3 linked regions of the Hyalangium ruber genome follow. The protein of the gene in region 2 binds, or shares a complex with, the protein of the main gene of each other region. Links are inferred from orthologs where the notes say so. Each region holds a gene or a part of one and is shown on either strand. Other genes may lie near its edges.

Region 1 (5,261 bases), on a different replicon or contig from region 2:
CACACGTCGCCTCGGCCGGGCTCGAAGGCCAGGCCATGGAGCGCCTCTTCCAGCTTCATCGCCGCTCGGGAGGGAGACTCCCCCGCGCGCCGCATCCGCTGCCGCCCTCCCGCCGCCAGGGACAGGGCCTCGCGAGCCAGTACGGCGCCCACCACGGTGAGCCCGGGGGCCACGCACAGGCAGACGATCTGCGCCCCTGCTTCACGGGCCCGCTCCGAGTCTTCGAGCAGCCGGCCAGCGGGCAGGCGGGCGCGAACCGCTTCCCGAAGGGCCTCGGCCTGGGGAGCGAGCGCATTGCCGCGTGGCGTGTCGGGCGTGAAGGCCTGGAGCACGAGGGGCGAGCCAGGGCGCAGGGCCGCCACCACGTCCGCCACCAGGGTGGCGAGAGGCTCCAGCGCCTCCTCCGAGGTGCTGGCCAGCACCTGGAAGCCCAGCCGAGCAAAGGCGGGAGCGAGCCCTTGCTGTCCCTCGCTCTCGACGAGCGCCTCGCCCAGCGGACGCGGCTGTGCCCCCGCCCAGGCCAGCTCCTCGTAGAGGTGGGGCTCGAAGCCCGCGCGGCAAGTCCAGACCCACCGTCCGACGCGAGCCGTCAAGCTCTGTGGGGGCATGGTGGGCATCTGGACCCGGGGTGGGATGCGAGGGCCCGGAGCAGCGGCGGCGGAGGGGCGCTCGGGAGTCCGGCCCTGAGTCCGAGCGGGACGCGGGCCCGCCGGGCGCTGCCCTGCGGGACGAGAGGGGTGGCGGGAGGACTTTCGACGCTGGGACATTGCGTGGTCTCGGTTCCGTTTTACTGTGTCCCGACCGCGCGCAGGGCAGACGGGCAAGAGGAATGCTTCGGGAGCGCGCGTGGTTTTCCCGGGGTTCCCTCTTACATCTCCAGGGATTTCCCTTCACTCGCCGCCGTGGTTCGGGGATTCTCCCGGCGCGAGAGAGCCATAACGCATGATCGAATGGACTTTAAAGAAGCTCATCGGGACGAAAAATGAGCGCGAGCTCAAGAAGTCCCGTTCGAAGGTTTCCCGTGTCAACGAGCTCGAGAGCCGGATGCGGGAGCTCAAGGACGAGGACTTCGCCGCCGCCACGGCCCGGATGAAGCAAGAGGTGCAGAACGGCAAGCCGCTGGACGACTTGCTGTTCGAGGCGTTCGCGCTGACGCGCGAGGCCGCGCGCCGGGTGATCGGCCAGCGCCACTATGACGTGCAGCTCATCGGCGGCATGTTCCTGCACGAGGGCTGCATCGCCGAGATGCGCACGGGTGAAGGCAAGACGCTCACCGCCACGCTGCCCAGCTACCTCAACGCGCTCAGCGGGCGCGGGGTACACGTGGTGACGGTGAACGACTACCTGGCCCGCCGCGACGCGGAGTGGATGGGCCGCATCTACCGCTTCATGGGGATGCGCACCGGCTGCATCCTCCACGAGCTGACGGACAAGCAGCGCCAGGACTCGTACCGGGCCGACATCACCTACGGGCAGAACAACGAGTTCGGCTTCGACTACCTGCGCGACAACATGAAGTTCCGTCTGCAGGACTACGTCCAGCGCGAGCTCAACTACGCCATCGTGGACGAGGTGGACTCGATCCTCATCGACGAGGCGCGTACCCCGCTCATCATCTCGGGCCCCACCGAGGACAGCACCGACAAGTACTACCGCATCGACCAGGTGATCCCCGGCCTCGTTCCGGACCAGGACTACACGCTGGACGAGAAGTCGCGTGCGGTGTCGTTGACGGATGACGGCATCGAGAAGCTCCAGAAGCGGCTGGGCATCGACAACCTCTACGATCCGGGCGAGATCGAAACGCTCCACCACGTCGAGCAGGGCCTGCGCGCGCACACGCTGTACAAGCGCGACAAGGACTACGTGGTGAAGGACGGCGAGGTGATGATCGTCGACGAGTTCACCGGTCGCCTCATGCCCGGCCGCCGCTGGTCGGACGGCCTGCACCAGGCCGTCGAGGCCAAGGAGGGCGTGAAGATCGAGAACGAGAACCAGACGCTGGCGACCATCTCGTTCCAGAACTACTTCCGCATGTACTCGAAGCTGTCGGGCATGACGGGCACCGCCGACACCGAGGCCGAGGAGTTCGCGAAGATCTACAACCTCGACGTGCGCGTCATCCCCACCAACCGCGGGATGGTCCGTAAGGACCTCGAGGACGTGGTCTACAAGACCGAGCGCGAGAAGTTCGAGGCGGTGGCCAAGGAGATCGAGGAGCTCAACAAGAAGGGCCAGCCGGTGCTGGTGGGCACGGTGTCCATCGCCAAGAGCGAGGTGGTGTCCACCTTCCTCAAGAAGCGCGGCGTGCCGCACAACGTGCTCAACGCCAAGCAGCACCAGCGCGAGGCGGACATCGTCGCGCAGGCGGGCCGCAAGGGCTCCGTCACCATCTCCACCAACATGGCCGGCCGCGGCACGGACATCCTCCTGGGCGGCAACCCCGAGGTGATGACCAAGATGGCCATGGGCGACGAGCCGACGCCGCCCGAGCCCGTGGACGGGCAGCCGGTGGACCCGGCCGCGCAGGCCGCCTACGAGCAGCAACTCGCCGAGTACAAGGCGAAGTTCCAGGAGACGAAGGAGAAGTTCGAGGCGCAGACGAAGGCCGAGCGCACCGAGGTGATGGAGCTGGGCGGCCTGTACATCCTCGGCACCGAGCGGCACGAGTCGCGGCGCATCGACAACCAGCTGCGCGGCCGCGCCGGCCGGCAGGGTGATCCGGGCGTCAGCCACTTCTTCCTGTCGCTGGAAGATGAGCTGATGCGCATCTTCGGCTCCGAGCGCATCCAGGGGCTGATGGAGCGGCTGGGCATGGAAGAGGGCGAGGTCATCGAGCACAAGTGGCTCAGCCGCGCCATCGAGGGTGCCCAGAAGCGCGTCGAAGGCCACAACTTCGACATCCGCAAGAGCCTGCTCGAGTACGACGACGTGATGAACCAGCAGCGGCGCACCATCTACAAGCTGCGCCGCCAGGTGCTGGCCGCGGGCGCCGGCCTGCCGCTCATCGAGTACGAGGAGGACAAGAAGACGCGGGCGAAGATCCGCAGCGAGCGGACCGTCACCTGGGCGGACTTCAAGGAGCTCGTGCTGGACGCGCTCGAGGACGTCATCGTCACTCAGGCCGACACGTACATGCCCACGAAGAACCCGGGCACGTGGGACATCGAGTCGCTGCAGCGCAACGTGAAGGACGTGTTCAACCTGGAAATGACCTTCAACGCCGCGGGTGATCGCGAGCAGGTCGAGGAGGACCTCTACAAGGCGGCCGAGAAGGTCATCCTCCAGCGTGAGCAGGAGTTCGGTGAGGAGTTCCTGCGCTTCCTGCAGTACCGGTACCTGGCGACGATCGACCAGCTGTGGAAGGACCATCTGCTGGCGATGGACCACCTGCGGCAGGGCATCGGCCTGCGCGGCTACGGCCAGAAGGACCCCAAGCAGGAGTACAAGAAGGAAGGCTACAACGGCTTCATCCAGATGCTGGGGGCCATCAAGACGCAGTTCGTCAGCCAGATGATGCGCGTGCAGGCGCGCAACACGGCCGAGGAGACGGCGCGGCTCCAGCGGCAGATGGCGCAGCGGCAGCAGCAGGCCGTGGAAGGCCGGGCGAACGAGGAAGGCAAGCTCGACCAGGCCGCCGTGGTGGCCAAGCCTCCCGCCAAGGCGGAAGGGCCTCGCGTGGGCCGCAACGACCCCTGCCCGTGTGGCAGCGGTCGCAAGTACAAGAAGTGCCACGGCGCCGCCGAGGCGAGCGTCTAGGCAGGACGGCGGCCCGGGGCAACCCGGGCGCTGTCACCGCGCACCTGGCCCGCGCTCAGTCGTGGGCCAGGTAGCGCGCGACGATGGCTCCGAAGACCTGCTCCGGCGTGCGGCCTTGGCCGCGCGGCTCGTGAGCGCTGGCCAGACGGGGCTTTCCACCGGGGCCTGGAGGCCCTGGCTCCACCACGGCGAGTCGAGGGCCCGAGGGCGTGTCGGCCATGGCGATGATGGGCAACCCTCGCCCCATCGCCTCCAGCAGGGCGCTGCCTTCCACCGGGCGCCACCCCTTCGAGCGCGCGGTCTCATTCAGCCACTTCCAGATCTCCACGAGCGTGCCGGGCCGGAAGGTGTCGGCGGCCCGCGCGGGGAAGGCTTTCCCCAGCGAGGTGTGCTGGGAGCTCATGACGTCGAAGACGAAGAGGTGGGCCGCCTCGCGTGGCTCCTGGGGCCGTAGGTAGTAGCGGGGGTTGCTCGCCACGGCGTACTGGTTGATGACGTTCTGCGTGTAGAGGACCGTGCGCTGGCCCGGGTAGCTCTGCACGGGGGCCACGAGGGCCAACTCGGAGCGGGGGCTGGCGAGGCCTTCGGCGGGCCGGGTGCCGTCATAGGTGAGCTTCACCGCCGCCAGGGGGATGGAGGGCCGGGCGTTCTTTTGCGCCCCTTGGGTCTGATCGAGCAGCTCGTGGAGCTTGCCGGCGCGCAGCATCACCGAGGTGGACTGCCCGGGACGCTTGCGCGGAGGCTCGGGCGCCTGCGGCTCGGGAGCGGGGGCGGGGGGAGTGAGGGTCACCTCGACCACCACGGCTGCTCGCTCGCGGGTGGGCTCTGGCGGTCGTGGCTTCGCGCCGGGCTGCGGCGCCGGGCTCTTGGCGGGGGCTGAAGTATTGGCGCCGCTGGGAACGGGAGCGGCGCTCGTCGCGGCAGGGGGCGCTGCCGGGCTCGCGGCCTGGGGGAGCGGCGCGGGAGGCGCGGGCTTCTGGATGACGACGACGGGGGCGGGAGGCTGCTTGGAGGTGGCCGCCGGCCGTTCCACCGGAACAGGGGCAGGGGGCTGCCGGGGGCGAGGGGCTTTCTCCGGAGCCTTCTCGGGCGCGGGAACCGCGACGGCCTGAGGGATGTCCTCGACAGGGAGGCGAATCGCCTTCATGGGAACCGTGGGGGCGCTGTGCAATCCCTCGTCTCCCTCCATCTCCAGGGAGATCGGCTTCATGGCGATCGTCGGAGCGGCGTGCGCGGGGACAGGCCGCATGGGCACCGTGGGCGCACCGGAGGCAGCTCCTCCACGGCCCTCTTTCCTGCCTGCGGATGCGTCCTTCTGCTTGTTTCCAGCGGATGTGGGCTTCGGGCCACCAGGGGGCGGTTTGTCGTGTCCCATGTGGGGATACCTCGGAGGCCATGCGGAATGGCTCACCCGCCATCGTACTCGGCTCCATGCGTCTGGTCAGAGGGCGAGCACCTTTTTGCTCCCTCGCTCATGGCCTGTGCTCCCCTGCCTGGTGCGC
Region 2 (4,755 bases):
GCGGTGAAGATCCGCGCGCTGCGCCCGCCCGAGCCGTACAAGGGCAAGGGCATCAAGTACGCGGAGGAGAAGGTTCGTCGTAAGGAGGGCAAGACCGGTACGACTTAGTCGTCCGGAGGCCCTGAACGTTCAACCCCGCGGGTTCCGATGGGAGCCCGCGCTCATCCGGCGGTGGAAGGCCGCATCACCGCCGGACGGAAAAGGAAGCAGCCATGGCAATGGTCGAAGCGCGCATCAAGAGGAAGAACCGCATCCGCAAGAAGCTCTCGGGTACCACCGAGCGCCCGCGGCTCACGGTCTACAAGAGCCTCAAGCACATCTACGCCCAGGTGGTGGATGACTCCACCGGCCGGACAATGGCGTATGCCTCCTCCCTGTCCAAGGAGCTCAAGGGCCAGGACGAGGGTGACAAGAAGGCCGACGCCAAGCGCGTGGGCAAGCTCATCGCCGAGAAGTGCAAGGCGGCCAATGTCGAGGCGGTGGTGTTCGACCGCAACGGCTTCCCGTACCAGGGGCGCATCGCCGCTGTGGCTGACGCCGCGCGCGAGGCCGGGCTGAAGTTCTAGATTTTCGAAAGGAAGCTTTCCAAGTGGCAACTCCGATCAATCCGAACGACCTGGACCTCACCGACCGCGTGGTGAACATCAACCGCGTGGCCAAGGTGGTGAAGGGTGGCCGCCGGTTCTCGTTCGCCGCCTTGGTGGTGGTGGGCGACGGCAACGGCCACGTGGGCGTGGGCCTGGGCAAGGCCAACGAGGTCCCCGAGGCCATCCGCAAGGGTGGCGAGAACGCCAAGAAGAACCTCTTCCGCGTGCCGCTGATGGGGCACACGATTCCGCACGAGGTGCTGGGGCACTTCGGCGCCGGGTGGGTGCTGCTCAAGCCCGCCAGCCAGGGTACGGGCGTCATCGCCGGTGGCGCGGTGCGCGCGGTCCTCGAGGCGGCGGGCATCCGCAACATCCTGACCAAGAGCCAGGGCTCGAGGAACCCGCACAACGTGCTGAAGGCCACGGTCGCGGGCCTGAAGCGGCTGCGCTCGGCCGAGCAGATCTCCCGGCTGCGTGGCAAGGACGTCGAGTCGGCGAAGCTGGCCGGAGAGGCGAGGGGCTAGTCATGGCGCTCAAGGTCAAGCTGGTGAAGAGCTCTGCGGGCTCTTCCAAGGAAATGCTGGACACCATTCGCGGTCTCGGCCTGAAGAAGTTCGGGGACGAGCGGCTCGTGAAGGACACCCCGTCCAACCGGGGCCTGGTGTTCAAGGTGAAGCATCTGGTCTCCAGCGAGGTGGTGCAGCAGGAGGCCCCCGCGCCCAAGCGTCGCAAGCCGCGCAAGATCGTCGCCCGGGACCGGGCGCGCGCCAAGGCAGCGCAGGGCTAGACCCGTTCCGCGGGGTCCCGAAGGGGGCCTTTCGCGCGTGAGGATTCCAAGATGTCGACGACTCTCAACAACCTGAAGCGGCCCCACAACTCGTGGCACCGCAAGAAGCGCGTCGGTCGTGGCCAGGGCAGCGGCCTGGGCAAGACGGCCGGCCGCGGTGGCAAGGGCCAGAAGGCTCGTTCCGGCAACATGCGGTTCGAGGGCTTCGAGGGCGGTCAGAGCCCGCTGCAGCGCCGGCTGCCGAAGTTCGGCTTCATCTCCCCCAACCGCACCATCTACGCGGTGGTGAATCTGGCGGACCTGGAGAACCACTTCGACGCGGGCGCCACGGTGGACGCGGCCTCGCTCAAGAGCGCCGGGCTGGCCAAGGGCCGCTATGACGGCGTGAAGGTGCTGGGCCAGGGCTCGCTGACCAAGAAGCTCACGGTCCGCGTGCATAAGCTGTCTGGCAAGGCCCGCGAGGCCATCCAGCAGGCGGGCGGCGCGGTGGAGGAGCTTCCGCTGGTGGCGCACAAGCCGGAGGCGGCCGCCAAGGCGCACTCAGGCAAGGGCGTCAAGGCTCCCAAGCAAGCCTAGCATGCGAGGCGCGCGTCACTTGCAAGTGGTGCGCGCCTTTTCGCTTGTGTAGGCTCACGCGCCCCTCTCCGTCCTGGACCGAGGGGCGCTGTCGTTCTGTCCGTTCTTTTTTGAAGGGGATGGCTCCCACGTGGCTCTGAATGCCTTCGCCAACGTCTTCCGTATCGCGGAGCTGCGCAGCCGGCTCGCGTACACGCTGGTGCTGCTGGCGGTCTACCGCATCGGCATCTTCATCAACACGCCCGGCGTCGATCGCGCGGCGATGAACGCGTTCATGGACGCCCAGAAGCAATCGGGCGGCCTCGTGTCGCTGTTCAACCTCTTCTCCGGCGGCGCCCTGGAGCAGATGTCCATCTTCGGTCTGGGCATCATGCCGTACGTCTCCGCCTCCATCATCATGCAGCTGTTGGCGGTGGTGGTGCCCAGCCTCGAGCGCCTCCAGAAGGAGGGCGCCGGCGGGCGGCAGAAGATCAACCAGTACACCCGCTACGGCACGATCGTCCTGTCCATCATCCAGGGCATCGGCATCTCCCGCTGGCTGGCCTCGCTGGGCCGCACCGACGGGGGCCAGAGCGGCTTCAACCAGATCGTCGTTCCGGATGACAGCGCCTGGTTCACCTTCATGACGGTGATCAGCCTCACGGCGGGCACCGCCTTCATCATGTGGCTGGGCGAGCGCATCACCGAGCGCGGCATCGGCAACGGCATCTCGCTCATCATCTTCGCGGGCATCGTCGCGGGCGTGCTGCCGGCGGGCAAGACGCTGATGGACATGACGGCGCAGGGCGCCATCGAGTCCGCGGCCGTGGTGGGCCTGGCCTTCTTCATGCTGTTCATCATCGGGGTGGTCGTCTACGTGGAGCGCGGCATGCGGCGCATCCCCGTGCAGTACGCCAAGCGGATGGCGGGGCGGCGGATGTTCGCGGGCCAGGCCACCTACTTCCCGATGAAGGTGAACACCTCGGGCGTGATTCCTCCCATCTTCGCCGGCGCGCTGCTGTCGTTCCCGGCCACGCTGGGCACCTGGTTCCCGTTCCTGCAGACGTTCCGCCAGGCGCTCGAGGGCAACCCGTGGCTCTACAACGGGCTGTTCGTCCTGCTGGTCATCTTCTTCGCCTACTTCTACACGGCGCTCACGTTCCGGCCGGATGATGTGGCCGACAACATCAAGAAGCAGGGCGGCTACATCCCCGGCATCCGTCCGGGCCGGCAGACGGCCGACTTCATCGAGCGGGTGCTCAACCGCATCACCTTCGGTGGCGCCATCTACCTGGCCACCATCTGCGTCATCCCCACCATTCTGACCACCTGGCTCAAGGTGCCCTTCCAGTTCGGCGGCACCGCGCTGCTGATCGTCGTGGGCGTGGCGCTGGATACGGTGCAGCAGGTCGAGGGTCACCTCATCAGCCGTAACTACGAGGGCTTCGCGGGTCCCCGCGGTCCTCGCATCCGCGGCCGGACGCGCGTGGCTGCCTAAGCCGTCATTTCTTTCCACGGGCGCCTCTCTCCAGAGTCGGGGAGGGGCGCCTTGTCGTTCAGGGGCCGTGAGGAGCTAGAGGGGCACATGAACCTGATCCTGTTGGGCCCGCCAAACGCGGGGAAGGGCACCCAGGCCAAGAACCTGTATGCGGACTTCCAGATCCCGCAGATCTCCACCGGTGACATCCTCCGCAAGGCGGTGAAGGAGGGGACGGAGCTGGGGAAGATCGCCGGGCCGCTGATGGCGGCGGGCGCCTACGTGCCGGATGACATCGTCATCGGCATCGTCGAGGAGCGGCTCAAGCAGCCGGACTGCGCCAAGGGCTTCGTGCTGGACGGCTTCCCGCGCACTCCGCCCCAGGCGGATGCGCTGGATCGGATGCTGGCCAAGAACGGCAAGAAGCTCGACGCCGTCGTCTCGCTCGAGGTGCCGCACGCCAAGCTCATCGAGCGCGGCTCGGGGCGGCGCACGTGCCCGGCTGATGGCTCCGTGTACCACGTCTACCAGAACCCCCCGAAGCAGGCCGGGTACTGCGACAAGTGCGGCGCCGGGCTCATCCAGCGCGACGATGACCACCCCGAGGTCATCGAGAAGCGGCTGAAGAAGTACGACGCGGAGACGTCGCCGCTGAAGGACTTCTACGCCAAGAAGGGCATCCTGAAGTCCATTGACGGAGTGGGCTCGCCCGAGGGCATCTACGCCGAGATCAAGTCGGCGCTCGGCAAGTCCTGATCGGACAGCAGGCGGGCAGGGGGGCGTCGCGGATGGAGTGATGTCCCCCCGCTCATGGGTTCTTCCACGAACCCGCTACACGGACGCACATGAGCCAGGTCGAGATCAAGAGCAAGGACGAGATCGCCCTCATGCGTGAGGCGGGGCGGATCGTGTGTGAGATCCTCGATGAGCTCGAGAAGGCCGTCGCCCCAGGCGTCACCACCTGGGAGCTGGACGCCCTGGCCGAGAAGCTCATCTATCAGAAGGGCGCCAAGCCGGCGTTCAAGGGCTACCTCGGCTTCCCGTGCTGCCTGTGCGCCTCTGTCAATGACGAGGTGGTGCATGGCATCCCCTCCAAGCGGAAGAAGCTGGTCTCCGGCGACCTGATGAAGCTCGACTTCGGCGTGGTGTACCGGGGCTTCTTCGGGGACTCGGCGCGCACGGTGCCGGTGGGCAAGGTGAGCCGCGAGGCCCAGGCCTTGGTGGATGCCACCCGCGAGGCGCTCCAGAAGGGCATCGCCGCCATGGTGCCGGGCAATCGGGTAGGGGACATCGGCCACGCGGTGCAGAGCTACGTGGAGGCGCGTGGCTACTCCGTGGTGCGCGACTTC
Region 3 (4,659 bases), on a different replicon or contig from region 2:
ATGGACTTGGCGGGAGGTTGAAGTTCGCGTCGTTGTACCGCAGGCGGTGAACAAAATTGTCCACACCGTTCCCAGGCGGCACATAAATTTCGGGGGCGATGGCCACCGCCTACAACCTCGAAGAGCACCGCGCCGCGCTGACCGGCCACTGCTACCGCATGCTGGGCTCGGCCGCCGAAGCCGACGACGCCGTCCAGGAGACGATGGTGCGCGCGTGGCGCAACCTGGACCGCTTCGAGGAGCGCGCGTCGCTGCGCACCTGGCTGTACCGGATCGCCACCCGCGTGTGCCTCGACGCGCTGACCGATGAGTCACGCCGCGCGCGCCCGATGGAGCTGGGTCCTGTTGGCTCGGTCGACGACACGCTCACCACCCTGCCGGGATCTCGCTGGATCGAGCCCATCCCCGACGCCCACGCCCTGCCCTCGGACGCCGATCCGTCCGAGCTCGTGGTGCTTCGCCAGAGCGTCCGCCTCGCGTTCGTGGCAGCGCTCCAGCACCTTCCCCCACGGCAGCGCGCGGTGCTGCTCCTGACCGAGGTCCTCGGCTGGTCCGCCGCCGAGGTCGCGGACAGCCTCGACACCTCGGTGGCCGCGGTCAACAGCGCTCTCCAGCGTGCTCGGGCGACACTCGCCGCCCACGATCTCACCCAGGGCCGCGCGCCGCTGTCCGACGCGCAGTCCACGCTGCTCGACCGCTACGTCCACGCCTTCGAGCGGTACGACGTGGATGCGCTCACCCAATTGCTCCACCAGGACGCGACGCTCTCGATGCCGCCCTACGCTCTGTGGCTTCGCGGTCATGAACCGATCCGCGACTGGTTGCTGGGACGGGGTTCTGGCTGTCGAGGGTCTCGGCTGATACCGACTTCCGCCTGCGGCTCTCCCGCGTTCGGGCAGTACCGGCCCAGTGGGCCCGGGGGCCGCCATCAGCCGTGGGCGCTGATTGTGCTCGAGCTCTCGGGTGACCGTATCGCGGGGATGAACTCCTTCCTGGACACCGAGGCGTTATTCCCGCGTTTCGGTCTTCCCCTGGAACTCGCCTCCTAGAAGCGAGGCCCGGTCACTTTTTCTCGAAGAGACCGATGAGTTTTCCCGCGCGGTGGGGTCTATACGCCCAAACCCCTTCTGGAGGCTCAAATGGCTGCCAACCGTTCCCGCAAGCTCTTCGTCAACCTGCCGGTCAAGGACCTGAAGCGGTCGATCGAGTTCTTCACCAAGCTCGGCTTCTCGTTCAACCCGCAGTTCACCGACAACAATGCGACCTGCATGATCGTCAGCGAGGAGGCGTTCGTGATGCTCCTCGTCGAGTCGTACTTCAAGACCTTCACCAAGAAGCAGATCAGCGACACCCGCACGGGCTCCGAGGGCATCTTCGCGCTCTCGGCCGAGAGCCGGGCCGAGGTCGATGAGCTGGTCAAGACCGCGATCGCCGCGGGAGGCACGCACGCGTCCGAGCCGGTGGACCACGGCTTCATGTACGGCTGGAGCTTCTACGATCTCGACGGTCACCACTGGGAAGTGGCGTGGATGGACCCGGCGCAGATCCAGAAGTGAAAGAGCACCCCGCGTAGCCCAGAACCGAAAGCGCCCCCGAGTCACTTCACTCAGGGGGCGCTGATCGTGTGCCTGCACAGCAGCGTGTTGTCCGTCTCGAGATCCGAGCTCCAAATCAGCTTGGCCGACGCGTCCCAGGAGATCTTCGTGTACCCGTCCTTGGGACTGACCGTGGACGCCGAGTACTCGGTGGCACGCGCCCAGGAGCTGTCGTCGTAGTCCGTGCCTTTCCAGCCTGACGGCTCCGCCGTGATCTGGGAGAGGCATGTCTGCCCTGGATTCGTGTCCTTCTCACAAGACTTGTTGGTGGGTGCCTTGTGGATGACGGAGCACTTCCAGGCCGAGCTGGAGACACCGACGATCTCGCCGGTCGAGGTGTCGGTGATCTGGGCGATGAAGCCTCCATCTCCCATCTGCTGGTTGGCCGCTCCGATGTACTCCAGCCCCGTGTCGTTCTGCTTGTAGTCCTTGAGAACGAAGTTCAGGTGGAGCGGGTACGCGGCATCGAAGCTGAAGGTCTCGGCGTTGAACGAGCGCTCGGTGGTGATCGACACGGAGTCCTCCACGATGAGTTGCTCGCCCAGGTACATGGCGAACCAGTTGTCGGCCCAGGCCTCCAGCTTGAACTGTCCGCTCCCGCCCGTCGTGTTCTCCGAGTCCGAGCAACCGAAGAGCAGACAGGTCAGCATCAAGCACTTCATCGTCTTCAAGGTGATCTCCCGTGGGCTGCGCGGCAGGCTGCCCAACGGGTGAATGGTAGTCTCACCGAGAGTGAAGCAAAGAATGCCTCGCCAGCAGGCGCAGCCCTGGAACGAAAAAAGCCCCCGAGTCACTTGGACTCGGAGGCTTCTTCGGAGTGCCCAGGGCGGGATTCGAACCCGCACACCTTTCGGCGCCACCCCCTCAAGATGGTGTGTCTACCAGTTCCACCACCTGGGCAAGCTGCGCGGCTCATGTATCCGAACCGCGCTGTGTCACGCAACGGTTTTCAACCGTCGCGCTTCGCTCTTTCTTCCGACTACTGCGGAGCCGGCGTCGGCGCCGGGGTCGTCGGGGCAGCGCCCGTCGGGTTCGCACCCTCGCCCGCCGGAGCGGCCGGAGCCGCCGGGGTGTCCCGAGGCTGCTCCATGCTCGCAGGAGCGGCAGGCGTACCAGCAGGCGCCGCCGCACCACCCGGCTGCCCCGCCGTCGCCGGAGCCGTGGCCCCCGGAGCCGGCGCCGCCACCGAGCCCGCCGCCACCGAGGTCTTCAGACCCACGAAGGACAGGCCCAGCGACGTCAGGAAGAACAGCGCCGCACAGATGCCGGTCAGCTTGCTCAGGAACGTCACCGCGCCGCGGCCGCCGAACGCGCTCGTGGCGGCACCACCCCCCAGGGCGGCGCCCATGCCCGCGTCCTTACCGGGCTGCAGCAGGATGACGAAGATCATGAACACGCAGAGGATGACGTGCACGATCGTGACAAAGGTCAGCATGGCTTCTCTTTCAAACGCTCAGTGGAAAGGACGCGCACCCTACACAACCTGACAGCGGGGTGACAACTCCTTCGCGACACCCCGCCCTTCTCTACTTCAGGCCCCCGCCTTCGCGATCGCCGCGAAGTCGCCCGCCTTCAAGCTCGCCCCGCCGACGAGCGCCCCGTCCACGTCCGCCTGGCCCAGCAATTCCGCGGCGTTGTCCGCCTTCACGCTGCCGCCGTACTGGATGCGCACCTGCCCGGCCGTCCCTCCGTCGTACAACCGGGAGAGCTGCGAACGGATGGCCGCGTGGACCTCCTGCGCCTGCGCGCTCGTGGCCGTACGCCCCGTGCCGATCGCCCACACCGGCTCATACGCGAGCACGAACTTCGCCACGTCCCCAGCCCCGAACCCCGCCAGCGCCCCCTTCACCTGGCGCTCCACCACCTCCAGCGTCCGTCCCGACTCACGCTCGGCCAGCGTCTCGCCCACGCAGATGATCGGCAGCATGCCCGCCTTCAGCACCGCCTGGGAGCGCTTGTTCACCGTCTCGTCCGTCTCCCCGAAGAACTGCCGGCGCTCGGAGTGCCCAACGATGACGTAGGCACACCCCAGCTCCTTCAGCATCGGCGCGGACACCTCGCCCGTGAACGCCCCCGAGGCCTCCCAGTGGCAGTTCTGCGCCGCCAGCTTCAGGTTCGAGTCCTCGATGGCCTTGGCCACCGGGTGCAGCGCCACGAACGGCGGAGCGATGACGATCTCCACCTTGTCGCGCAGCATCGACACCATGCCCCGCAGCTCCCGCACCAGCGCGAGCGCCTCCGGGACGGTCTTGTTCATCTTCCAGTTGCCAGCGACGATCTTCCGGCGCGCCTCGGCGGCCATACTGCCTCCCAGTCCGTGTGTGCGGAGCTACTTCGTCTCCAGCGCCTTGATGCCCGGCAGCGTGATTCCCTCGAGGAACTCCAGCGAGGCGCCGCCGCCCGTGGACACGTGGCTCATCTTGTCCCCGTAGCCCATCTGCTGCACCGCCGCCGCGCTGTCGCCGCCGCCGATCACCGTCACCGCCGCGCGGTTGTTCGCCATCGCATCCGCAACCACGCGCGTGCCTTCCGCGAACTTCTCCACCTCGAACAGCCCCATGGGACCGTTCCACACCACCGTCTTCGCGTTGCGGATGTGCTGGGTGAACTGCGCCCGCGTCTTCGGCCCGATGTCCAGGCCCATCGCGTCGCCCGGAATCGCCCGGTCCGGCGTCTCGCGCTTGTCGCTCTTGTCCGACGGCTCGGTGCCCACCACGTGGTCCACCGGCAGGACGATCGACGTCTTCAGCCGCTGCGCCGCATCCAGGATCTTCGTGGCCAGGGACAGCTTGTCCTCCTCCACCCGGCTCTTGCCCACCTCGATGCCCTGCGCCTTCAGGAAGGTGTACGCCATGGCGCCGCCGATCAGCAGCGCGTCCACCTTGGGCAGCAGGTTCTCGATCACCTTGATCTTGTCGCTCACCTTGGCGCCGCCCAGGATCGCGATGAAGGGCTTCTCCGGGTTCTTCACCACACGGCCCAGGTACTCGATCTCCTTCTTCATCAGCAGGCCCGCCGCCTTCTCCTTCACGAAGGGCACCATGCCCGCCGTGGAGGCGTGGGC

What was found. The genes of interacting proteins can lie anywhere in the genome.
Region 1: the proteins of secY (region 2) and secA are in contact, whole or in part, in a crystal structure (PDB 3DIN), measured with the Thermotoga maritima proteins. The link is inferred for Hyalangium ruber from one-to-one orthologs. Residues at the interface, in WP_004081795.1 of Thermotoga maritima: Glu108, Gly109, Glu110, Glu111, Ala236, Glu237, Arg238, Arg239, Ile240, Thr241, Ile242, Gln243, Tyr244, Ala245, Arg246, Arg247, Val248, Thr249, Gly250, Arg251, Arg252, Val253, Tyr254, Gly256, Ala257, Ser258, Thr259, Tyr260, Leu261, Pro262; in WP_004082002.1 of Thermotoga maritima: Glu261, Ala262, Arg263, Lys300, Ala301, Arg302, Thr303, Ile304, Ile305, Leu323, Tyr324, Asp325, Pro326, Val329, Ser330, Tyr333, Ile336, Lys340, Phe345, Val349, Glu363, Phe364, Tyr374, Ser375, Gly376, Gly377, Glu393, Ile395, Thr482, Ser483.
Region 3: secY (region 2) and secG share a complex: the UniProt entries of both Escherichia coli proteins name them as parts of the sec protein translocase complex. The link is inferred for Hyalangium ruber from one-to-one orthologs.

What each region holds. Positions count from the first base shown.
Region 1 is NZ_JAXIVS010000011.1:145,779-151,039, forward strand. What follows is about bases 553-3,959. They hold secA (preprotein translocase subunit SecA), read left to right. Parts: upstream 553-942; coding sequence 943-3,759; downstream 3,760-3,959. Other genes in these bases: rlmM (23S rRNA (cytidine(2498)-2'-O)-methyltransferase RlmM), read right to left, coding at 553-608; SYV04_RS28845 (hypothetical protein), read right to left, coding at 3,815-3,959. Outside these bases: more of rlmM, read right to left, coding at 1-552; more of SYV04_RS28845, read right to left, coding at 3,960-5,008. UniProt on the Escherichia coli protein: Required for protein export, interacts with the SecYEG preprotein conducting channel.
Region 2 is NZ_JAXIVS010000012.1:48,339-53,093, reverse strand. The notes cover bases 1,353-4,253. They hold secY (preprotein translocase subunit SecY), read left to right. Parts: upstream 1,353-2,080; coding sequence 2,081-3,427; downstream 3,428-4,253. Other genes in these bases: map (type I methionyl aminopeptidase), read left to right, coding at 4,252-4,253; SYV04_RS29970 (adenylate kinase), read left to right, coding at 3,515-4,162; rplO (50S ribosomal protein L15), read left to right, coding at 1,426-1,950; rpmD (50S ribosomal protein L30), read left to right, coding at 1,353-1,374. Also shown: rplF (50S ribosomal protein L6), read left to right, coding at 1-108; rplR (50S ribosomal protein L18), read left to right, coding at 213-566; rpsE (30S ribosomal protein S5), read left to right, coding at 590-1,111; more of rpmD, read left to right, coding at 1,114-1,352; more of map, read left to right, coding at 4,254-4,755. UniProt on the Escherichia coli protein: The central subunit of the protein translocation channel SecYEG. Consists of two halves formed by TMs 1-5 and 6-10.
Region 3 is NZ_JAXIVS010000001.1:268,738-273,396, forward strand. The notes cover bases 1,303-4,107. They hold secG (preprotein translocase subunit SecG), read right to left. Parts: upstream 3,031-4,107; coding sequence 2,575-3,030; downstream 1,303-2,574. Other genes in these bases: SYV04_RS01165 (VOC family protein), read left to right, coding at 1,303-1,556; SYV04_RS01170 (hypothetical protein), read right to left, coding at 1,607-2,266; tpiA (triose-phosphate isomerase), read right to left, coding at 3,127-3,897; SYV04_RS01190 (phosphoglycerate kinase), read right to left, coding at 3,925-4,107. Also shown: SYV04_RS01155 (2OG-Fe dioxygenase family protein), read right to left, coding at 1-2; SYV04_RS01160 (sigma-70 family RNA polymerase sigma factor), read left to right, coding at 99-1,049; more of SYV04_RS01165, read left to right, coding at 1,140-1,302; more of SYV04_RS01190, read right to left, coding at 4,108-4,659. UniProt on the Escherichia coli protein: Subunit of the protein translocation channel SecYEG. Overexpression of some hybrid proteins has been thought to jam the protein secretion apparatus resulting in cell death; while this may be true it also results in FtsH-mediated degradation of SecY.